DNA from 2 places in the Shewanella sp. Shew256 genome. Region 1 is predicted to be linked to the other one. Evidence: riboswitches for the same ligand, from Rfam matches in the RefSeq annotation. Region 1 holds a riboswitch; the other holds the start of a gene.
The links. Region 1 has a riboswitch for lysine ahead of B5P39_RS21770 (Na+/H+ antiporter NhaC family protein). Riboswitches for the same ligand answer to the same signal wherever they lie in the genome.

Region 1 (9,963 bases):
TTACCTTTACGTTGCACCACCCCATGGAGTTTGACCACGGATTGGCCTATGCCATTCGGACGAAAAGTCGAGCGAGTCGCGAATACGCCGAGTTTTTCATTGCCGCCTAAGCGGGGGGGGCGTACGGTCGTTTTCCACCCTTGGGCGAGATTTTCATGGAAACAAAACAGCAGCCAAAGGTGGGAATATTGCTCGATGCCACGCACGGCGTCGAGATGATTGATATGGCCTTCCAGCTCAACATAACCGCGTGCTTCCACCAAACCAGGTTGCCTTGGAATGCCAAATTTTTGTTTGTAGGGGGTACGGCAGGTGGCCACAGCGGTAATTTGGTTGGTAAATGTCATGCAAAAAACACCTAAAGGAAGGAGCAACAACCCAAACTCAGATGGCTTAGGTTGTAAAGTACAACAAGAATGGCGTGCAGTATAATACACGCGATGAACTAGTCGGCGGTGGCCATTTTAATCGCTTGACCGACACATAACGCGCGGCTGATACAGCCTTGCGCAGCTTCTTCCATCATCACGCATTGTTTGATGATGATACCATTAGCACCTTTATCAGCCGCAGCGCGGCGGGCTTCGGTTCTCGCTTCGCTTAAGGATGCTGGCACGCCATTTACATCCGCTTGGCAAGATTCTCCTTGCACTAAGCCTTTCAACTCGTAGTGGCCTTTAGGCAAACTATCACCTTCAAATAGCGTAACATCGCCCGCCTTGAAGTAGTCACTAATCGCCTCACCGTCTAAATTGCTATTAAAACTGTAGTCGCTGGCACAGGCGCTAAGCAGGAGCACTAATGCACTTGAGAGGATGATTTTCATGGTTTGACCTGAGATTAAGGGTAAAGAAGCGCAGTCCCATGGACTGCGCGGTGCTGTGCGATTTATCTCAGTAAATTCTATCGCTTAAGATACTTTTGATAAAGCTGCTGGTGGCGATTATTCAGATCTATTTGTCTTCCTTCAATCCAGATCGCATCAATTTTGTTACTCATGGGGTCGAGGATATCTCCGTCACTCAGCACAACGCTGCCCTGATAGCCTACTTCGATAGCGCCTAAATCGTTAATCCCTAACAGCTTTGCAGCATCTAACGTGACAGATTTCAACGCTTGCTCTGCCCTAACGCCATAAGCTGCGCTGTAACCTGCGGCATAGGGTAGGTTACGACTGTTCCAATCCGATGAAAAACCAAGGGCATAGGGAATGCCGGCATTTGCTAGCAACGAAGGGATTTTAAACGGTAAATCTACCGGTTCATCTGTGCGTTTAGGTAGGCTTAGGGTGTGCGGGTAAATCACACTGGCATTCACTTCCCTTAAGCTTGACGCTAATCGCCATGCATCATAGCCACCGACAATCACCAATTTAAATTGATATTTTTTAGTCAGCGCAATGACTTGCTCAATTTGGCTGACACTGTCCGCATGGGCAAATAGCGTGGCCTTACCTTGGTACAGGGGCAGCATGGCCTGCCAACGTAAATTGGTTGTCTTGGCCGAATCCTTTGCCTTATGGCTTAAAAAGTAGCGATAGCCATCCTCAAAGGCTGTGGTCAGTGTATCTATGGCCTGCTGATTTTTCTCAATGGCCTTAGCTTTTTCCTTTTCATCTTCCGGCATACGCTTGATTTGGGGCCAGTAAACATGGAATTGGCCTTCGCTTGGTTGCAGGGCGTCCTCAATCGTCCAAGCATCGAGATCCACGACAACAGATTGGCCCGCGAGTCCGTCGCCACTGGGGACGATTTGTGCATGGGTGATGCCATTGTAGCGAATGGTTGGCAGCAGCTCTGAATCCGGGTTGTAAGCCGTTGCTGCGCTAATTTGCGGGTTAAAATCTCCGACTTCTGCATTATCGACGGTTGGGCGCACCATCTCGATTTCTACTAGACCGAGACTGGTATCGAGCGCGATAAGGCCAGGGTATAAATGTTTGCCCGAGGCATCGATTACCTGCGCTTGGCCATCAGCGCCGTTGACGTTTAGCTGTGGCCCGATGGCGCTGATTTTACCTTGCTCAATTAACACATCGGTATTGGTTAATGTCCCTTGGCTGACGGTATGCACGGTGGCATTTTTAATCAACACGCTCTGGGTTTGCTTGGCCGCAGGGACGAGATTATGTGCCTGCGCTGACAGCGTGATAGCCAGTGTCGACAGCAGCAAGCTAGTGGGTAAGTGCTTCATTATTTTGCTCCCTGGTGATGTTGGCCCCAAGCCTGATAATGGGTATCGCAGTGCCATTGAGGTTCCTTAAGCGGAGTGACTTTCTCACCCGCCTTGGCGCTATCATCACTACTGAGAATTTTTTGGATAAGGGCGGCGCGCTCTGCGACGACCTGCTGCTGAGCAAGCTGGTCTTGGTCGCGATCGAAATAGCGTTTGCCTTCGACCCAGGCCTGGGTCACTTTGGCGTAAATCGACAGCGGCTCGGCGTTCCAAAGCACGATATCAGCCATTTTGCCTGGGGTGAGTGAACCAACATACTCATCGACTCTGAGCTGTTTCGCCGGGTTGATGGTCACCATATTCCAGGCATCTTCTTTAGACATATCGCAATACATCATTGACTTAGCCGCTTCTTGGTTAAGTCTGCGCTGCATTTCGTAGTCGTCAGAGTTGATGCTGGTAAGCACGCCCTGTTTTTGCATCAGGCAGGCGTTTTGTGGAATTGCATCATAGACTTCGAACTTATAGGCCCACCAATCGGCAAAGGTCGAGGCGCTTGCGCCATGGGCGGCAAGTTCACTGGCAACCTTGTAACCTTCGAGCACGTGGGTAAAGGTTTGCACCTTAAAGTGATAGGCTTCGGCTAATCGCAGGAACATTAAGATTTCTGACTGCACATAGGAGTGGATATGCACATCGCGCTGCTGCTTTAACACTTCGGCTACTGCCTGTAGGCGATAGCTTGGGCGCGGCGCAATGGTTTTCTTCTTCTCACTGCTGCGTAAGTCATCGTAGTCCTTCAGCGCTTTCTCATAGGCGATTGCGGCATCGAAGGTTTCTTCAAATAAGGCTTTTACGCCCATGCGAGTCTGCGGGAAGCGCTGAACAAATTTCTCGCCCCAGTTACTCTGTTTGACGTTTTCGCCAAGGGCGAATTTGATACTGGCAGGGGCGTTAGCAAATTTAAGCTGCTCAGCACTCTCACCCCATTTCATCTTGATTAACTGGGATTGACCACCAATTGGGTTAGCGCTGCCATGGAGTAATTGTGCGCTGGTGACGCCGCCCGCAAGTGCTCGGTAGATGGAGATATCTTCGGGATTGATCACATCGCCAATCCGCACCTCAGAGGTGACTGCATCTGTACCTTCATTCGTGCCACCATTGATAGCAATATGGGAATGCTCATCAACGATACCCGCAGTTAAATGTTTACCCGTGGCATCGAGAACTTGATAACCCGAAGGCGTGCTGAGTTGCTGACCGATTTTTTCAATTCGGCCATTGGCCATTAACAGATCCGCATGTTCCAAAATGCCCTGTTTATCCGAGGTCCACAGGGTGGCATTTTTAATATGGAGTTTTTCGGCTTTTGGCGCCTCGCTCAAACCATAGGCGACGTTAGGGTAGGTGAGTTGACTGACTAAGGTTGGTGCGGAATCGGTTTTAGGTGTGCCTTCTTGTTCCGTCTTTGGACTCGACGCGATAGCAATACCCGCCACATTAATACTGCGACTATGGGCGTCCACCATGCGGCCTTGAATACCATCTTTAGCGAGCCAGAGGGTAAAACGGCTGATGCCATGTATGCCCGCATCGCTTAAATCGGCGTTAAAGCTCACGCGGCCGTCGTCTTCAAGCTCAAGATTGGTGAGTGTAATGCTCTTCTCACCACTACTCAGTTGACCTTTGAAGGCGGTTTTGCCCGCTTTGCCCGTTTCTTCAAGGCTTAGATCTAAGGTGAGATTATTCAGCGTGAGCTGATAATCGCCTAAGAGTTTGGCCTGTGGGAGTGAGCGAATGGACTGTTCTTCGCCCTGCAGCCAGACACTGTAAATCTGGCCATCTTTAAAGATATTGCCCTTAGTAATCACAAAGTCAGCCATATAGCCGGCAGCAAGTTTACCGGCGAACTCGGCCGTACCCGCCATCTCGGCGGCTTGAGTTGTCAGCGCGGCGAGGGCATTGTCCTCACTCAGTCCCTGGGCGATGGCTTGACGTAGGCGAGGCCAAAATGCCTCGGTCTTAATGCCAAATTGGGTAAAGGCAAAAGGGATGCCCGCATTGGCCACTGCAGCTGGGTTTGTGGGGGCGCGTTCCCATTGTCTGAGTTCTGCAAGGGAGACTTCACGGTCGGCATCATCGGTACCCACATCCGGTGCCTGCGGATAGTTGAGCGGCAGGATCAGAGGATAATTCAGGGCCTTTAATTCATTGATGCGCGCATATTCTTGACCACTTGCGAGTAAGTTGGCGGGCTGCTGATGTTCTTTGAGCAGGTTCGCGGCGCGCAGCAAATCGTTGAGATTTTTTGTTTCAAAGACGATTTGTTTCTCGGCTAAGTTATCTAAGCGTTCGAAGGCGATATTAAATTCAATTTGAGCATTTGCTGAACTATTAACCGATTTGTGCTTATTTTGGTTATACCAGTTAGCATCGGCAAAGGTTTGTCGGATAAGTGCAATACTGCCCATCAGAGAATTGGGGTAGTCTTGTTCAGATGTGCCTTTATCGAAGGCCATAAAAGGTTGACTGCGTGCACGATAAATCACCTCGTTGGCGGTTTTATTCGCTAATGAAAGGCTAACACCCGTACCGCGGAAAATACCGTCGAGTTTACTGCTTTGTACGCTGGTAAAGCCGTTATTGATCCAATCGCGTGCGCGTTCTTTATTTGGGTAAACGTAATTAAACCATTCTTTTTCAGCGTGAATTGCGCCATTTTCTGCATTACCGCCGATACGTTTAATATCATATACCGGACGAGTCAGCCCCAATTTGGGATATTCAAACTCGATACCATAATCGGTAAAGGGATCGATAAAACCGGGATAGATAGTATAACCACTGAGATCAACCTTTAATGCCGCTTCTGGGATATCCCCTTTTTCAATAATGGCTTTGATCCGATTGTTTTCAACTAATAAGGTGGCATTTGTGAGTCGCTTCCCTGGCGCCATGATTAATTCAGCATTAGTAAAGGCCGTTAACTTATTGACGGGGGAGATGGGATTGGCCTCGGCAAAAATGTTGTGGGATACAAAACTACTTATAATGCCGCAGCTTATTATTATCTTATTGTTTATCTGCATTTTTTATTCACTTAGACGGAGGGGGAATAAAGAGTAACCTAAAGCAGATGTAAATACTAAAGCTGAATTGTAACGCAATTTAAGCATTTGCTTGAATGCAATGGTAGTGGCATTCAGGCATAAAAAAGCTCGCAGGGCGCGAGCTTTTTTATGTTACTCAATGGTAATAGCAAACGGCTATTACCAGCATGGTATGGGATTAGATTAAGAAATCATCCATAGAACGGCCTTTATTGACTTCGTTCTTAAATACCGTTGGCATACGGCCTTGACCAGTCCACTGGATCACTTCGCCGTTAACTTCAATTTGATATTTTGCTGGACGTGGAGCGCGTTTTTTACCCACAGCTTTAACTGCTACGCCACCTAAGTCGTCGATTGATAAACCAACTGCTTCCATTTGTTGGCGGATTTCTTCGATTTTAGCATTACGTGCAGCAATAGCTTGCTGCTCTTCTGCTGCCATTGACTCACGCTCAACTAAAATTTTATCTAGCTTAGCCGCTAAATCACGCAGTTCTTCAACGCTGAGATCTTTTACCGCAGCTTTAAAACGACGACCGTGAGTTAATATCTCTAAAAATTCGCTCATATCTATTTTCGTCCCACTCTATTTTTATTACAGGATAATGGTGAACAACAGCTAAATGATAGAAAGTAATATAGCTCGAATCAAATAAAATTATGCAATAAACAGAAATTAAATATTATTTAATTTTTGAACTTTTTAAATATGGCAGATAAGTGTTCAAAAATGTGGCCAATACCACAGTCTTAAAAAATGCAAACAGGCGTTTGAGTTTAGTTGACGTTAACGTTAACAGGACGTAAAGTGGCTCTATCCTGCATTGGTGATGACCAATGTTTTGTCCATGTACATGAAAGTGTAGGAAGGAAACCCTATGAAAGTATTGGTGCCTGTTAAGCGCGTAGTTGATGCCAATGTGAAGGTCAGGGTAAAAGCTGACAACACCAGCGTTGATACCGCAAACCTCAAAATGGCGTTGAACCCTTTTTGTGAAATTGCAGTAGAAGAAGCGGTTCGTTTAAAAGAAGCGGGCAGTGCTACTGAAGTAGTGGTCGTCAGTATCGGCAATAAAGCCGTTCAAGAACAATTACGTACCGCGTTAGCATTAGGTGCTGACCGTGCGATTCACATTGATACTGAAGAGTTAACCCCAGTATCGATTGCCAAATTACTCAAAGCTGTACAAGAAAAAGAACAAGCGCAATTAGTGCTGTTTGGTAAGCAATCTATCGATGGCGATAATAACCAAACTGGCCAAATGTTTGCGGCATTAACGGATATGCCACAAGCCACTTTTGCTTCTGAAATCAAAGTAGAAGGTCATTCAGTGCAAGTGGCTCGTGAGATCGATGGCGGGATGCAAACCTTAAGTCTGCCGTTGCCAGCCGTGGTGACAGCCGATTTACGTTTGAACGAACCTCGTTATGCTTCATTACCAAACATCATGAAAGCTAAACGTAAGCCATTAGATGTGCTCACTGTTGCGGATTTAGGTGTGACGTTAAAAGCCCATCAAACTGTGGTGAAGGTGACGCCGCCTGCCGAACGTAAAGCGGGTATCATGGTTGCGTCGGTAGCTGAGCTGGTTGAAAAGTTGAAGAATGAAGCGAAGGTGATCTAAATGGCCATTTTAGTATTAGCAGAACACGATAATGCGGCACTGAAACTGGATACCGCAAAGGTTGTCACCGCAGCGCGTGCCATTGGTGATGATGTGCATGTATTGGTGGTTGGCCACCAATGTGGCGCCGTGGCGCAAGCTGCGCAAGCCCTTCAAGGCGTCGCTCAAGTATTGGTCGCCGATAACAGTGCCTATGAAGCGCATTTAGCCGAAAACGTAGCTAAATTGCTGGTGGACTTAGCACCAAACTACAGCCATATCCTCGCTGCAGCATCGAGCGCTGGCAAAGATACGCTACCGCGTGTGGCCGCCTTGTTAGACGTTGCGCAAATTTCTGAAGTGATTGGCGTAGTGAGCAGCGACACCTTTGTTCGCCCGATTTACGCAGGTAACGCTTTAGCGACAGTACAAAGTCATGACGCGATTAAAGTGATGACAGTCCGTGCCAGCGCCTTCGATGCGGCGGCGCAGGGCAACAGTGCTGCAGTTACCACCTTAGATAAAGTGTTTGAAGCCAAAACTCAGTTTGTGTCTCAATCATTGACCGTTTCTGCGCGTCCAGAGTTAGGTAATGCGGGCATTATCGTTTCTGGTGGCCGTGGTATGGGTAGTGGTGAAAACTTCGGTATGTTAGAGCAATTGGCGGACAAACTCGGTGCTGCTGTTGGGGCTTCACGCGCCGCGGTTGACGCAGGCTTTGTGCCTAACGATCTGCAAGTGGGTCAAACCGGTAAGATTGTGGCGCCAAATCTCTACATCGCCGTGGGGATTTCGGGGGCGATTCAGCATTTAGCTGGGATGAAAGACGCTAAGGTGATTGTGGCAATCAACAAAGATCCTGAAGCGCCAATCTTCCAAGTGGCCGATTATGGTCTCGAAGCCGACCTGTTCGACGCCGTTCCAGAGTTGATTTCAACTCTAGGTTGATTTTATCCGTGATCTAAGTCAAAGTAAGCGGCTTTGCGGTGGCAACTGCTTAGCCGCTTATGTTTTTATGTGCCTCACGCCCGTGCATGGGCGTTCTTAGAAGTAGAGGCGCACCAAATATCAGTAGTGATCAGTAGGGTGATTCCGTTGATCGTTCACGAAAGGATTTGGTGCCGAAGTGGTTTGATTTATCAAGATCAACTGCTGGGGTTGTGCCGAATAGGTACAGCACTGCCATAGTATTTTCTGATACGGATATTAGGAATAGTTACTATGGAGCGCTACTGATAGGACAGGTGATCTTGGGTATCTATTGCCTTTTCCCACCAGTTCAGTCGCCCTCCATTCGTATTTTGACGAAGAAATAATCAATGACTGTAGTAAGTTACGCCGATTCGGCACTTTCTCTGCTGCCGCCTGTGGTCGCAATTGTGTTGGCGATTTTCACTCGCCGTGTTCTCCTTTCCCTCGGTTTAGGTATTGTGATTGGGGTGTTATTACTCAATCAATTTTCACCTGTGGCCAGCGGTGAGTTTTTATTAAACAGTGTAAAAGGACTTTTTTGGTCAGAAGATGGCGTAAATTCTTGGAATTTATACATTCTCGGCTTTTTAATTGTATTAGGGATGATCACGGCATTAATTACCGTCAGTGGTAGTGCTAGGGCATTTGCCGATTGGGCGCGCCTGCATATTCGCAATAAACGCGATGCCAAATTGCTGACCATGTTTTTAGGCTGTGTTGTCTTTATTGACGATTATTTCAATAGCTTAGTCGTGGGTTCTGTCGCAAGGCCCGTCACTGACCGTTATTATATTTCCCGCGCTAAGTTAGCCTATTTATTAGATTCAACGGCGGCACCGGTTTGTGTTATTTCGCCGGTATCTAGTTGGGGTGCTTATATTATTGCGCTGATCGGCGGCATATTAACCGCTCACGGTTTTGCCGACTCTGGTCATTTGAGTGTGTTTATTCAAATGATCCCTATGAATTTCTACGCTATTTTCTCTTTATTATTATTACTTTGCGTTGCATTTATGGGCTTAGATATTGGCCCTATGCGTGAGCATGAATTAAATGCACAGCGCGGTAATTTATATGATGAGAATAAAGGATTACCGCCCGGAGCGAATGCCGATTTACCCGAAGCCGAAACGGGTAAGATCCTTGGTTTATTCTTACCTATTACCGTGCTGGTATTTGCGACCCTGTATTTTATGATCGACAGTGGTGCCCAGGTATTAGCGAAAGAAGGTATTGAATTTAATATTATTTCAGCTTTTGAAAAAACCGATGTTAGCTCGTCACTGTTCTTTGGTGCCCTGATTGGTTTAGCGGTTGCGCTGGTGCTTAACCTAGTGCAAGGCGTTGAAAAGTCGATGGTCGTCAAAGGCGTAGTGCAGGGCGCTCGCTCTATGCTGCCTGCGATTTACATCCTGTTATTTGCTTGGACCATTGCCGGCGTGATTGGCCAGCTTGAAACCGGTAAGTTTATGGCAAGCCTCGCCACAGGCAACATTCCCTTTGCCTTCTTACCTGCGTTGATGTTTGTGTTAGCGGGTCTAACGGCGTTTTCTACCGGCACCAGTTGGGGCACGTTCGGTATTATGCTACCGATTGCCGCCGATATGGCGATGGGCAGCCATACAGCCATGATGTTACCTATGCTGGCATCGGTTTTGGCGGGCGCGGTATTTGGTGATCACTGCTCACCGATTTCAGATACCACGATTTTGTCGTCAACTGGCGCGAGCTGTCACCATATCGACCACGTTGTGACTCAGTTGCCTTACGCTGTGATTGTGGCGCTGATCAGCATGGTAGGTTATGTGGTGCTTGGTTTTACAGAATCTGTGAATGCGGGACTGCTGACCTGTGGCGTGCTGTTTGTCTTAAGCATTGTGTGGTTACGACTCAAATCCCAAAGCAACGCGAAATAAGCTTGACGTAAGCGAGCGCTTTTTTCGCGAGTCTTCATTGTTAATTTCCCAAGCTCTCAAAACAAATCAGCCAGCATTATGCTGGCTGATTTTTTATCTATCACACCTGAACTCGGGATAAAAAAATTTGAACTAATAGCCCTCCAAGTGATCGGATCTTTCGACCAAGAGAAACCTCAT
Region 2 (9,963 bases), on a different contig from region 1:
ATTCGACAGAGCTCTTTTCTTCGACTTCGTTACCAGCGCTATTCACACGAGTCAGAAGGTTGCGAGCACGAATCGTCAATTCACGTGGGTTGAACGGCTTGGTAATATAATCGTCCGCGCCAATTTCAAGTCCAAGGATTTTGTCGACTTCGTTGTCACGGCCTGTCAGGAAGATCAGACCGATGTTGTTGATTTCACGTAATTCACGTGCCAACAACAGACCGTTTTTACCTGGTAGGTTAATGTCCATAACCACTAGGTTAATTTTGTTTTCCTGCATAGCCTTATGCATTTCTGCGCCATCATTGGCCTCAGTTACCACATACCCTTCTGCCTCGAAAATACTTCTCAGCGTGTTACGGGTAACGGCTTCATCTTCAACGATCAGAATGTGCGGATTTTGCATATTAATTACCTAAATTTTAACCAATTTTATTCTAACCATAAGGACCGCTTACATCGGATCCTTATATTCATAAAATGTTGATACTTCCTCTAACTGCTCTGTGCTTCAAAGGAAAGATCTTTACGGCGACACATCAGGATGTATATAAAGTGCACGTTTAAAGTGTAATACGATAAAACGTAACCAGTATCAACTTCGATAAGCAATAGTTATAAATAGTTCCTTAACTATTGTTTTTTTTTAAAATGTTTAAATGATAACTCAAATGTAGAACACATTTTAAAAGATGTCTGGCCAGATTAGGGTGATTTCGCAGAGGAATCTAACAAACCCTTGTCAAGATTAAGCAAACTTAATGTTATCTGCTTAACTAGCCAATGGCGTCATTGTACTCGTTTTAGGCATTTGTTAACAAATGAAATGTTAACAAATTTCTGGTTGAGGCCCTGATTTACCATGATATTTACTTTAGTCATTGATTAGTATAACTAATGTATTTTTGATTCTTGTGAGCCAGTTCACGCCTCTTTGGATTTTTGAGGCGCTCTGCTACACTAACCCGGGTTCATTTTTCGACTAGACTACCAATGGACAACATGACTCAAGATTTGTGGCAGCATTACCAGAAGCCGTTGTTTTTGCTTACTCAAGCATTATCCTGTGATTTTTCCTTTGCTGTAATTACCGCCCATAATCCCGCTTCAACCCTCCTCAGTCCCAGCCAAAACCGTTTACTCGACCGCCAACTTCTCCGTGATATTGAATTAATCGGCAGCCCCTATCGTGCAATGGTGGGCGCATCGCCAGATTTATCCCATATGGAAAAGAGCTGGGCGGTGTTTGTCGATAGAAGCATGGCGCTGCAGCTAGGGAAAAAGTTTAATCAATATGCCATCTACATGGTGGAAAAGGGTGAGGTGAGTTTAGTGCCTTGTACCATCACCGGGCATGATGAAGTGTGTTTAGGCCTGTTTAATGATCACGTGCGTTTGGTTTACGAACTGCCCGATCTAGCGACCTAACCCGCGCGTTTTTAACTATTTTCTTATCCGGCTTTGTCTGTAAAGGGCAAGGCTAGGTCACTTCTTTTTTAATCCTTTTAATGTCTGTTCGATATCTCGCCGCCATTTTTTGCTTTGGCTTTACCGCTAAATTGCTCATTGTTTTTAAAAGCGTTTATTGAATTTGTTTATGCGATGTGAAATTAGCATTGACTTCATTAGGGGTTTATTGCTACTTTTTTCGTCCCTTTCCGGCGGAAAGGAACAGAAGAGGAGCGTTAACTAGGTAGTCAGTCAGAGGAGCACAAACTCCAGCGATGATTGATGAGGGAGATTAACGCCGAGGCATAGATGTGGTTGCTGCATGTTTATGTCGGTCGCTTAGGCTGAATCCTAACGATTGTCACCTGTAATTGGTGGAGAGCTTCTGGTGACGATTGCTGTTTCCCTTCTATTGGGGTGCGTATCATTGAGCACCAGGCTCTTCGAACGAAGTTGGTTCGGAGCGTAATCATGTTAGTTAATCAAGATCTTATTCTAGTTTGTGCCGTGTCTTCTGTTTCTGCGGAGGTACGATAATGTCTCTTGTTGTCGCAAAATTTGGTGGTACCTCAGTCGCCGATTACGGTGCAATGAATCGCTGCGCCGATATCGTACTGGGCAATCCCGATTGTCGTTTAGTGGTGGTTAGCGCCTCCAGTGGCGTGACTAACCTCTTGGTTGAACTCACTCAAGAGTCAATGAACGACGATGGTCGTTTACAGCGCTTAAAGCAAATCGCCCAAATTCAATACGCTATCTTAGATAAACTGGGTCGCCCCAACGACGTAGCTGCGGCATTGGATAAGCTGTTAAGCCGTATGGCGGTATTGAGCGAAGCGCTAGCATCCCAGCGCAGCAAGGCCACCATGGATGAGTTATTGTCCCTTGGCGAGCAGTGTTCGTCGGCATTATTTGCGGCGGTATTACGGGAAAAAGGCGCTAACTCGAGTGCCTTCGATGTGCGCAGAGTGCTGCGCACCGACAGCCATTTTGGCCGCGCCGAGCCACAGGTTGAGCAAATTGCCATTCTCTCACGTGAGCATTTACTGCCGCTGTTATCTGAACAAGTGATTGTGACTCAAGGCTTTATTGGTTCAGATGAGGCCGGACAAACCACCACGCTTGGCCGTGGCGGTAGTGACTATTCTGCGGCACTGTTAGCCGAAGCCTTAAAAGCCTCTGCCGTTGAGATTTGGACCGATGTGGCTGGGATTTACACGACCGATCCGCGCCTTGCGCCAAACGCCCATCCAATTGCTGAAATCAGTTTTAACGAAGCCGCCGAGATGGCGACTTTCGGTGCTAAAGTGCTGCATCCTGCGACGATTCTGCCTGCGGTGCGCCAACAAATTCAAGTGTTTGTCGGCTCGAGTAAGGAGCCTGAAAAGGGTGGTACTTGGATCCGTCATCAGGTTGAAGATGCGCCCGTGTTTCGCGCGGTTGCGCTGCGCCGCGACCAAACGCTACTCAATTTACACAGCCTGCAAATGTTGCATGCACAGGGCTTCTTGGCTGAAACCTTTGCCACACTGGCAAGGCATAAGATCAGTGTGGACTTGATCACCACCTCTGAAGTTAACGTATCGCTCACTCTAGATAAAACCGGCTCTGATTCGAGCGGCCAGGGGCTATTGAGCGAAGCGCTGCTACAGGAGTTATCACAGCATTGCCGTGTGCGTGTTGAAGATGGTTTAGCACTGGTGGCGATTATCGGTAACCGTATTGCGACCACAGCGGGCATTTGCCGCCGGGTGTTTGAAGTGCTTGAGCCACACAATGTGCGCATGATCTGCCAAGGTGCCAGCCCGCATAACTTGTGTGTATTGGTAGCCGAATCAGAAGCTGCGCAAGTGGTTAAAGCGCTGCACGAAAACCTGTTCGAAGGCGCGTAATATGCAACCGACTGCATCGTCTTTAACCATTGGGGAGCTTGCCGCAGGGCAGGCTCTGACGCTGCCGATTTATCACTTCAAGCCAAGTGGTCATGTATCTGGCCCTAAAGTGTATATTCAGGCTAATGTCCATGGTGCTGAGGTGCAAGGCAATGCGGTGATTTATCAATTGATGAAACAGTTGGAAAATTGCGACATCTTAGGGGAAATGACCTTAGTGCCCTTGGCTAATCCGCTGGGAATTAATCAAAAAAGCGGTGAGTTTACACTGGGGCGTTTTGACCCTATCACTGGCGTAAACTGGAATCGTGAGTACTTAAATCACGCGATAGATTTACCCGCTTGGTACAGTGAACATGCTGAGCTTAGCGATAGCGAACTTATTCAAGCATATCGCAGCACCTTGATTGAAGCTTGCCAGCAGCGGTTACGTAACGATTGGGGCGTGACCACGGGCCACAGATTGGCGGTTAGCTTACAGGCTATGGCCCATGCGGCGGATATAGTGCTCGATCTGCATACTGGGCCTAAATCCTGTAAACATTTGTATTGCCCTGAATATGATATTGCAGCGGCGCAGTTTTTCACGATTCCTTACACACTGGTGATCCCCAATAGTTTTGGTGGCGCAATGGATGAGGCGGCATTTTGTCCTTGGTGGCAATTGAGTGAAGTGGCAAAAGCGCAGGGGCGGGATCTCAATATCGCCGTTTCAGCTTTTACCTTGGAACTGGCGAGCCAAGAACGCATTTGCCTTGAGGATGCTTTAGTCGATGCTAAAGGCATTTTGGCCTATTTAAGTCATCGCGGGGTGATTGCCGAGCAAGTGGAACCCGTTAAGATGCCGCGTTTTGGCTGTTATCTTAAGGATTACAAAAAGTACCATGCGCCTATGGCGGGCTTGGTGGAATATGTGGCGCCCGTGGGAGAGCCGCTTGCGGCGGGTGAGACCTTAGTCAATCTGCTGCGACTCGACTTATATGGCAGTGAGCAGGAGCTGACGGCACTCAGTTTGCCCCAGGATTGTGTGCCTATACTCCATTTTGCTTCGGCGTCGGTGCATCAAGGCACAGAGCTCTATAAAGTCATGACCAATCTGTTTGAATTGCCATATTAACGGCAATCAGCAAAACAAAACGCCAATCTCGAGATTGGCTTTTTTTATTACAGTCTACAACCACTTAAAGCGATAGAAGAGCGCCATTTGCAGGGCAACCAGCGATATTAAAATGCCGCAGAAGGTCGCAAAAGCCCATGCGTTATCCGCACCGGGAATACCGCCGATATTGACCCCAAGCAAACCGGTTAAAAAGCCCAGAGGCAAGAAAATTGCCGAGACTAAGGATAAGAAATACAAGCGCTTGTTTAGCTGCTCCGATTGCTGGCTGAGTAACTCTTCCTGGGTCACATTGGCTCGGTCGCGCAGTGCATCTAAGTCTTCAATGGTGCGAATAAGCTTATCCGTGGTTTCGCGCATCTTAAGTTTTTCGGGTTCATTAAACAGCACAAATTGATCGGACAGCATCTTAGTGAAGGCTTCTTTCTGTGGGCCTAAATAGCGGCGCAAGGCTACGGTTTGTCGGCGTAGTTCGGCAATATCAGTACGTAAATCTTTAACATTGCCAGAAACAACTTGTTCTTCTAATTCTGAAAGTTGCTCCTCTAGCGTATCGATAAAATCGACTTTACGTGTAGTCAGTTTTTCACAAATGGCGAGGAGAAAATCTCCTGTGGTGGTTGGGCCTGTGCCTTCCATGATCAGTTCAGCCACATCTTTAACCGATTGCAACTCGCGATCACAGGTGGAGATAATGCGCTGTCTATCGGCGTAAATTCGCACGGCGACCATATCTTCAGGTGCTGAGTTTGGATTTAAGTTAATACCGCGCAGTGCCAGTAATACACCTTCCCCTGCCAATACGGCTCGAGGGCGAGTATCTTGGGCGAGCAGGGCATCGGTTTCGACTTTATTAAGACCGCTGTTTAACACCCAATGGCGAGCCTTTTTGTGGCGATAACGTAGGTGTACCCAAATCAACCCGTCCTTAGGGTCCCAATTTTCAAGTTGTTCTGGGCTTAAGGTTGAGCCAGCTCGTGCGCCGCTAAGCACTATGCTATAGATAAATCCTTCGTGCATGTCACATTCCATCTCATGCTAAATCATCGGGTAAAGCTAACTGATTTTACAGTGGAAATGAAGCCTAGCGTCGTTTCCTCTCACAATAACCTCAGCGCTAGATGAGTAAATTGCTGGCCAAGCAACTTATGATGAAATAGATTAAAATTAGCCTTAGTTGTAATGTATTGAGAAGATAAAATGGAATATGAATTTCGGCGTAACAGTTTGACTGGCACGTATTTAGCCAGCTTTAGCATGGACCATGAGGTACTGGGCCAATGGTTTTCAGAAGAGTTGGGGCCTGAGTTAGCCAAAATTCAGCAAGTGCTCGATATTATCAAAGAAATTCAAACAGGTAAGCGAGTTTCTTGGCGTTTTATCGGCAAAGATATTACCTTAGATCTGGATGAGGAGCAGGCACGAATTTACGCTAATGCTTTAGGATTTGAGCAGGATTATGAACTCGAAGAGGCGATGTCCCTCTATGATGCTGAATCTGAGGCTTACTGTGGGCTTGAAGATTTAGAAGAAGCGCTACTTAGTTGGTATGAATTTGTGCAAAAAGGGCTATAACCGCCCGCTGTGAATATCAACAAATAATAAAGGCAATCTATTGATTGCCTTTATTATTTAATGGAGTAAGTCTATCACTTATCCAATATCAATTGTTCAAATATCTTACCGCCATTTCGGTTCTCGACTTGGCATTAGCTTTACGCAACAGGTTTTTGACATGCACTTTCACAGTGCCTTCACTGATGTGTAAATGCTCTGAAATCATACGATTACTTAATCCTTCCGCCAGCTGTTGCAGGATCTGTAGTTCCCTTGGCGTGAGGCTTGAAATCCATTCCTGCTCATCGGCGGCATTTTTAAGCTCGTAAAGATATTCTTCGACCTCATCGCTGATCACTCTGTGGCCCAACATGGCATTTTTGAGCTTATCGAGCAGCAGATCCGGCTCGGTATCTTTAAGCAAATATCCGTCGGCGCCCGCGCGTAGCAGTCGAATAACATCTTGTTTGGCGTCCGAAACGGTGAGGATCACTATCCGTGAAGTCACGCCTTCCTGGCGCATGGCATTGAGGGTATCGAGTCCTGTCATTCCCTTCATATTCAGATCGAGCAGTACAATATCGGGCTCATCGGTGGCGACGGCGCTTAAGGCGTCTAAGCCTCCACCGACTTCGCCGAAGAGACTAAAATCCGGATCGGAGGCGATCAGCTGGCAGATCCCTTTACGTAGGAGGGGATGGTCATCGACCACGAGGACTGAATAAGGTTTACCCATGTGTAGGCTCCTGTTGGGAAGGGAAGATTAAAGTAACTTTGGTTCCCTGTGACAAATTGGATTTGTTATTAGACGCTAAGGGCACATCCGGTTGTTCTTGGTCTAGTTGTTCGGTAATTCCCTTGCTATTAGTGTGCGTATCATTGCTACTAAATACAACAGTACCGGCTAATTTACTGGCACGCTCGTGCATGATGCCTATGCCGAAGTGCTGATCCCGTTCTTTAATATGGCCAATGCCTACACCATCATCACTTACACTAATATTAACCATACCATGCTCATCTTTATAACAGCGAATATTGATATGGCTAGCACGGGCATGTTTGATAGCGTTGAGTGTTGCTTCTCGGGTGATCTGCAAAATATGGATATGTTGTTTCGCCTCTAACCATTGGGGGGAAAGCTTATAATCGAGGTGGATCTTGATATCGGTTTTTGCTCTGAGCTGCTCAAGCATAGCTTCCATCGCATTCTTCAGATTGGGTTCCTTAATGGTTAATCTGAAGGTGGATAGTAACTCTCGGAGTTGTACATAGGCTGTACTAACCCCTTCGTTGATCTCTGTGAGTTGTCCCTCAATGGTAGGATTGCGGCAGCTAAGATCTAAATTTTTGCGCAGCAAGCTAATTTGGATTTTTAGGAAAGAAAGCACTTGCCCGAGTGAATCATGTAATTCCCTTGCGATAACACCACGTTCTTCCATTAGGGCTAACTGTTGTCTTTGTTCGGTAGCGTTATGAATAACGATGGAGCGAGTAAGCATAATGGCAAAGTTTTTAAACAACGGAGTATTAATATCTTGGGTTGAGATAAGCTCTAAATAACCTAAATCAGCCTGCTCAAATTGTAGCGGAAAGCGGATGTTGTTGTGAGCGCCTTCTGGCCAGCCACCATCGGCTTCTACGACTTCGAGCTCCTGCTCAGGGTATTGGATAATCAGCCTCAAATACTCGATCGACTCATAATCTTTTAGCTGATTTAATGCTGCTTTGAGGGCCTTATAGTCCAGCTTATTGGCATTAAGTGTTAACAGAGTGTCGTATAAAAAGGCCAGTTCATTATTCGCCCGTGTCAGTGCTAAGGTTTTTTCGGCCACTTGTGACTCTAAGTTACCGTAGAGTGTGGCTAGCTCTCGCGCGGTTTTTTGCAGTGCATCGGTCAGAGCCGTGAGTTCAATATATTCGGTTTCGGGCATTTCGATCTCAAAGTTACCCTTAGAAATCGTATTGGCGGACTCCATCAATTGTTGCAAGGGTACAACGACTTTGCGTTTAGTAAAGCGCACCGCTAAAAAGGCGATAACTAGCATCAGCCCAAGCCCAAAAATTTGGCTCGCGGCGAGAAGGCGCAATTTAAAAGCGGCATGATGCTCCATTTCCAATACCAATAAATCAATAGTATCGACAAAGTCCTTGAGTGAGGCGGCGTAGTCGCGGGAGTTTTCCTGCTCGATGTAATATTTCATCACTAGCCACTTATCGATAACAAGTTGATATTGCTCGGCTATTCTTTTCTGACTGAGCCAGCCTGTGGAGGGTTGTAGTGCCTCAGAATGCAGCGTATTTTCAAATTCAGTGATTTTTTCTTGGGCAGCTTCACTGCCTGAGTTGGGGTAGAACATCAGCCGGTAGCTTTGCATCCGCAGTGAACCAGAGGCGTTGATGGCTTTTGCATCCCCTAGGCTGTAAGACAAATTGATGATTGCGAAGATGGCCAAGCTGCTAGAAAGCAAAATCAGTACTAACATTAAACCCAAAATTTTAGAGGTAAGGCTGCCTCGTTTCATATGTCCATTACCTAATATATGGGCCATTGATTTAATGGCACTTTAGTCGTGTTTTACATTAGAAAATAATGTACTACACTAACGAAAACATAAAAGTGTGAACAACAACACTATTACATTTTGATCTAGCGCAAACTTCGTTCTAGATACCCCCTAAGAGGTATGTCTTTGGTGGGGTTAAGCCACTAACTTTGGCCTTGGAGATGTCGTGATTTATTAAAATAATGTAACACGGAGATGAGATGATGAAGAAGATGACAGGTAAGTCCTTTGCACTGAGTGCACTGGTTGCCGCCAGCTTCATGGCGGCGGGCGCAATGGCGAGCGATAAAACTGAACCTCGCAATGAGGTTTATAAAGATAAATTTAAAAATCAATACAATAGCTGGCATGATACCGCTAAAAGTGAAGAGCTAGTGGATGCGCTTGAACAGGATCCTAATATGGTTATCCTGTGGGCAGGTTATCATTTTGCAACGGATTATAAAGCTCCGCGTGGTCATATGTATGCGGTAACCGATGTACGCAATACCTTACGTACAGGTGCGCCTAAAGACGCGGAAGACGGCCCATTGCCAATGGCATGTTGGAGTTGTAAAAGCCCAGATGTGCCTCGCCTGATTGAAGAGCAAGGTGAAGATGGTTACTTCAAAGGTAAATGGGCCAAAGGTGGTCCAGAAGTGACCAATACTATTGGCTGTGGCGATTGCCATGAAAAAGGCTCTCCAAAATTACGTATTTCTCGTCCTTATGTTGACCGTGCTATGGAGGCTATTGGCACTCCATTTGACAAAGCATCCAAGAAAGACAAGCAATCAATGGTTTGCGGTCAGTGTCACGTTGAATACTATTTCGAGAAGAAAGACGACCGTAAAGGTTTCGTGAAATTCCCTTGGGATATGGGCGTAACCGTTGAGCAAATGGAAGTTTACTATGATGGTATTGAGTTCTCTGATTGGACTCATGCACTGTCTAAAACGCCAATGTTAAAAGCACAGCACCCTGAGTACGAAACTTGGAAGATGGGTATTCATGGTAAAAATAATGTCAGTTGTGTTGACTGTCATATGCCTAAAGTGACTAGCCCTGAAGGTAAGAAGTTCACTGACCATAAAGTCGGTAACCCATTCGATCGTTTCGAAGAAACCTGTGCAACTTGCCATAGCCAAACGAAAGAATTCTTAGTGGGTGTCACTAATGAGCGCAAAGCTAAAGTTAAAGAAATGAAACTTAAAGCGGAAGAGCAATTAGTGAAGGCGCACTTCGAAGCCGCTAAAGCATGGGAATTAGGTGCTACTGAAGCTGAAATGAAGCCAATTTTGACTGACATCCGCCACGCTCAATGGCGCTGGGATTTAGCCATTGCTTCGCACGGTGTTGCCGCTCACGCTCCTGAAGAAGCGCTACGAGTGTTGGGTACATC

Region 2: it holds a riboswitch for lysine, as region 1 does, so the genes downstream of both, lysC (lysine-sensitive aspartokinase 3) here and B5P39_RS21770 (Na+/H+ antiporter NhaC family protein) in region 1, are expected to answer to the same signal.

The regions. Positions count from the first base shown of each region.
Region 1 covers NZ_NAJR01000018.1:52,021-61,983, forward strand. The annotation lists gene tsaA (tRNA (N6-threonylcarbamoyladenosine(37)-N6)-methyltransferase TrmO) at 1-347, opposite strand, end outside; gene rcsF (Rcs stress response system protein RcsF) at 446-826, opposite strand; gene B5P39_RS21745 (amidohydrolase) at 904-2,193, opposite strand; gene B5P39_RS21750 (amidohydrolase family protein) at 2,193-5,267, opposite strand; gene B5P39_RS21755 (H-NS histone family protein) at 5,467-5,859, opposite strand; gene B5P39_RS21760 (electron transfer flavoprotein subunit beta/FixA family protein) at 6,170-6,916, shown strand; gene B5P39_RS21765 (electron transfer flavoprotein subunit alpha/FixB family protein) at 6,917-7,843, shown strand; lysine riboswitch at 7,939-8,135, shown strand; gene B5P39_RS21770 (Na+/H+ antiporter NhaC family protein) at 8,215-9,783, shown strand.
Region 2 covers NZ_NAJR01000006.1:62,833-72,795, reverse strand. The annotation lists gene arcA (two-component system response regulator ArcA) at 1-406, opposite strand, end outside; gene B5P39_RS12640 (DUF3293 domain-containing protein) at 994-1,428, shown strand; lysine riboswitch at 1,668-1,842, shown strand; gene lysC (lysine-sensitive aspartokinase 3) at 1,986-3,341, shown strand; gene B5P39_RS12630 (succinylglutamate desuccinylase/aspartoacylase family protein) at 3,343-4,458, shown strand; gene B5P39_RS12625 (zinc transporter ZntB) at 4,513-5,478, opposite strand; gene B5P39_RS12620 (YacL family protein) at 5,659-6,033, shown strand; gene B5P39_RS12615 (response regulator) at 6,122-6,751, opposite strand; gene narQ (nitrate/nitrite two-component system sensor histidine kinase NarQ) at 6,744-8,540, opposite strand; gene nrfA (ammonia-forming nitrite reductase cytochrome c552 subunit) at 8,783-9,963, shown strand, end outside.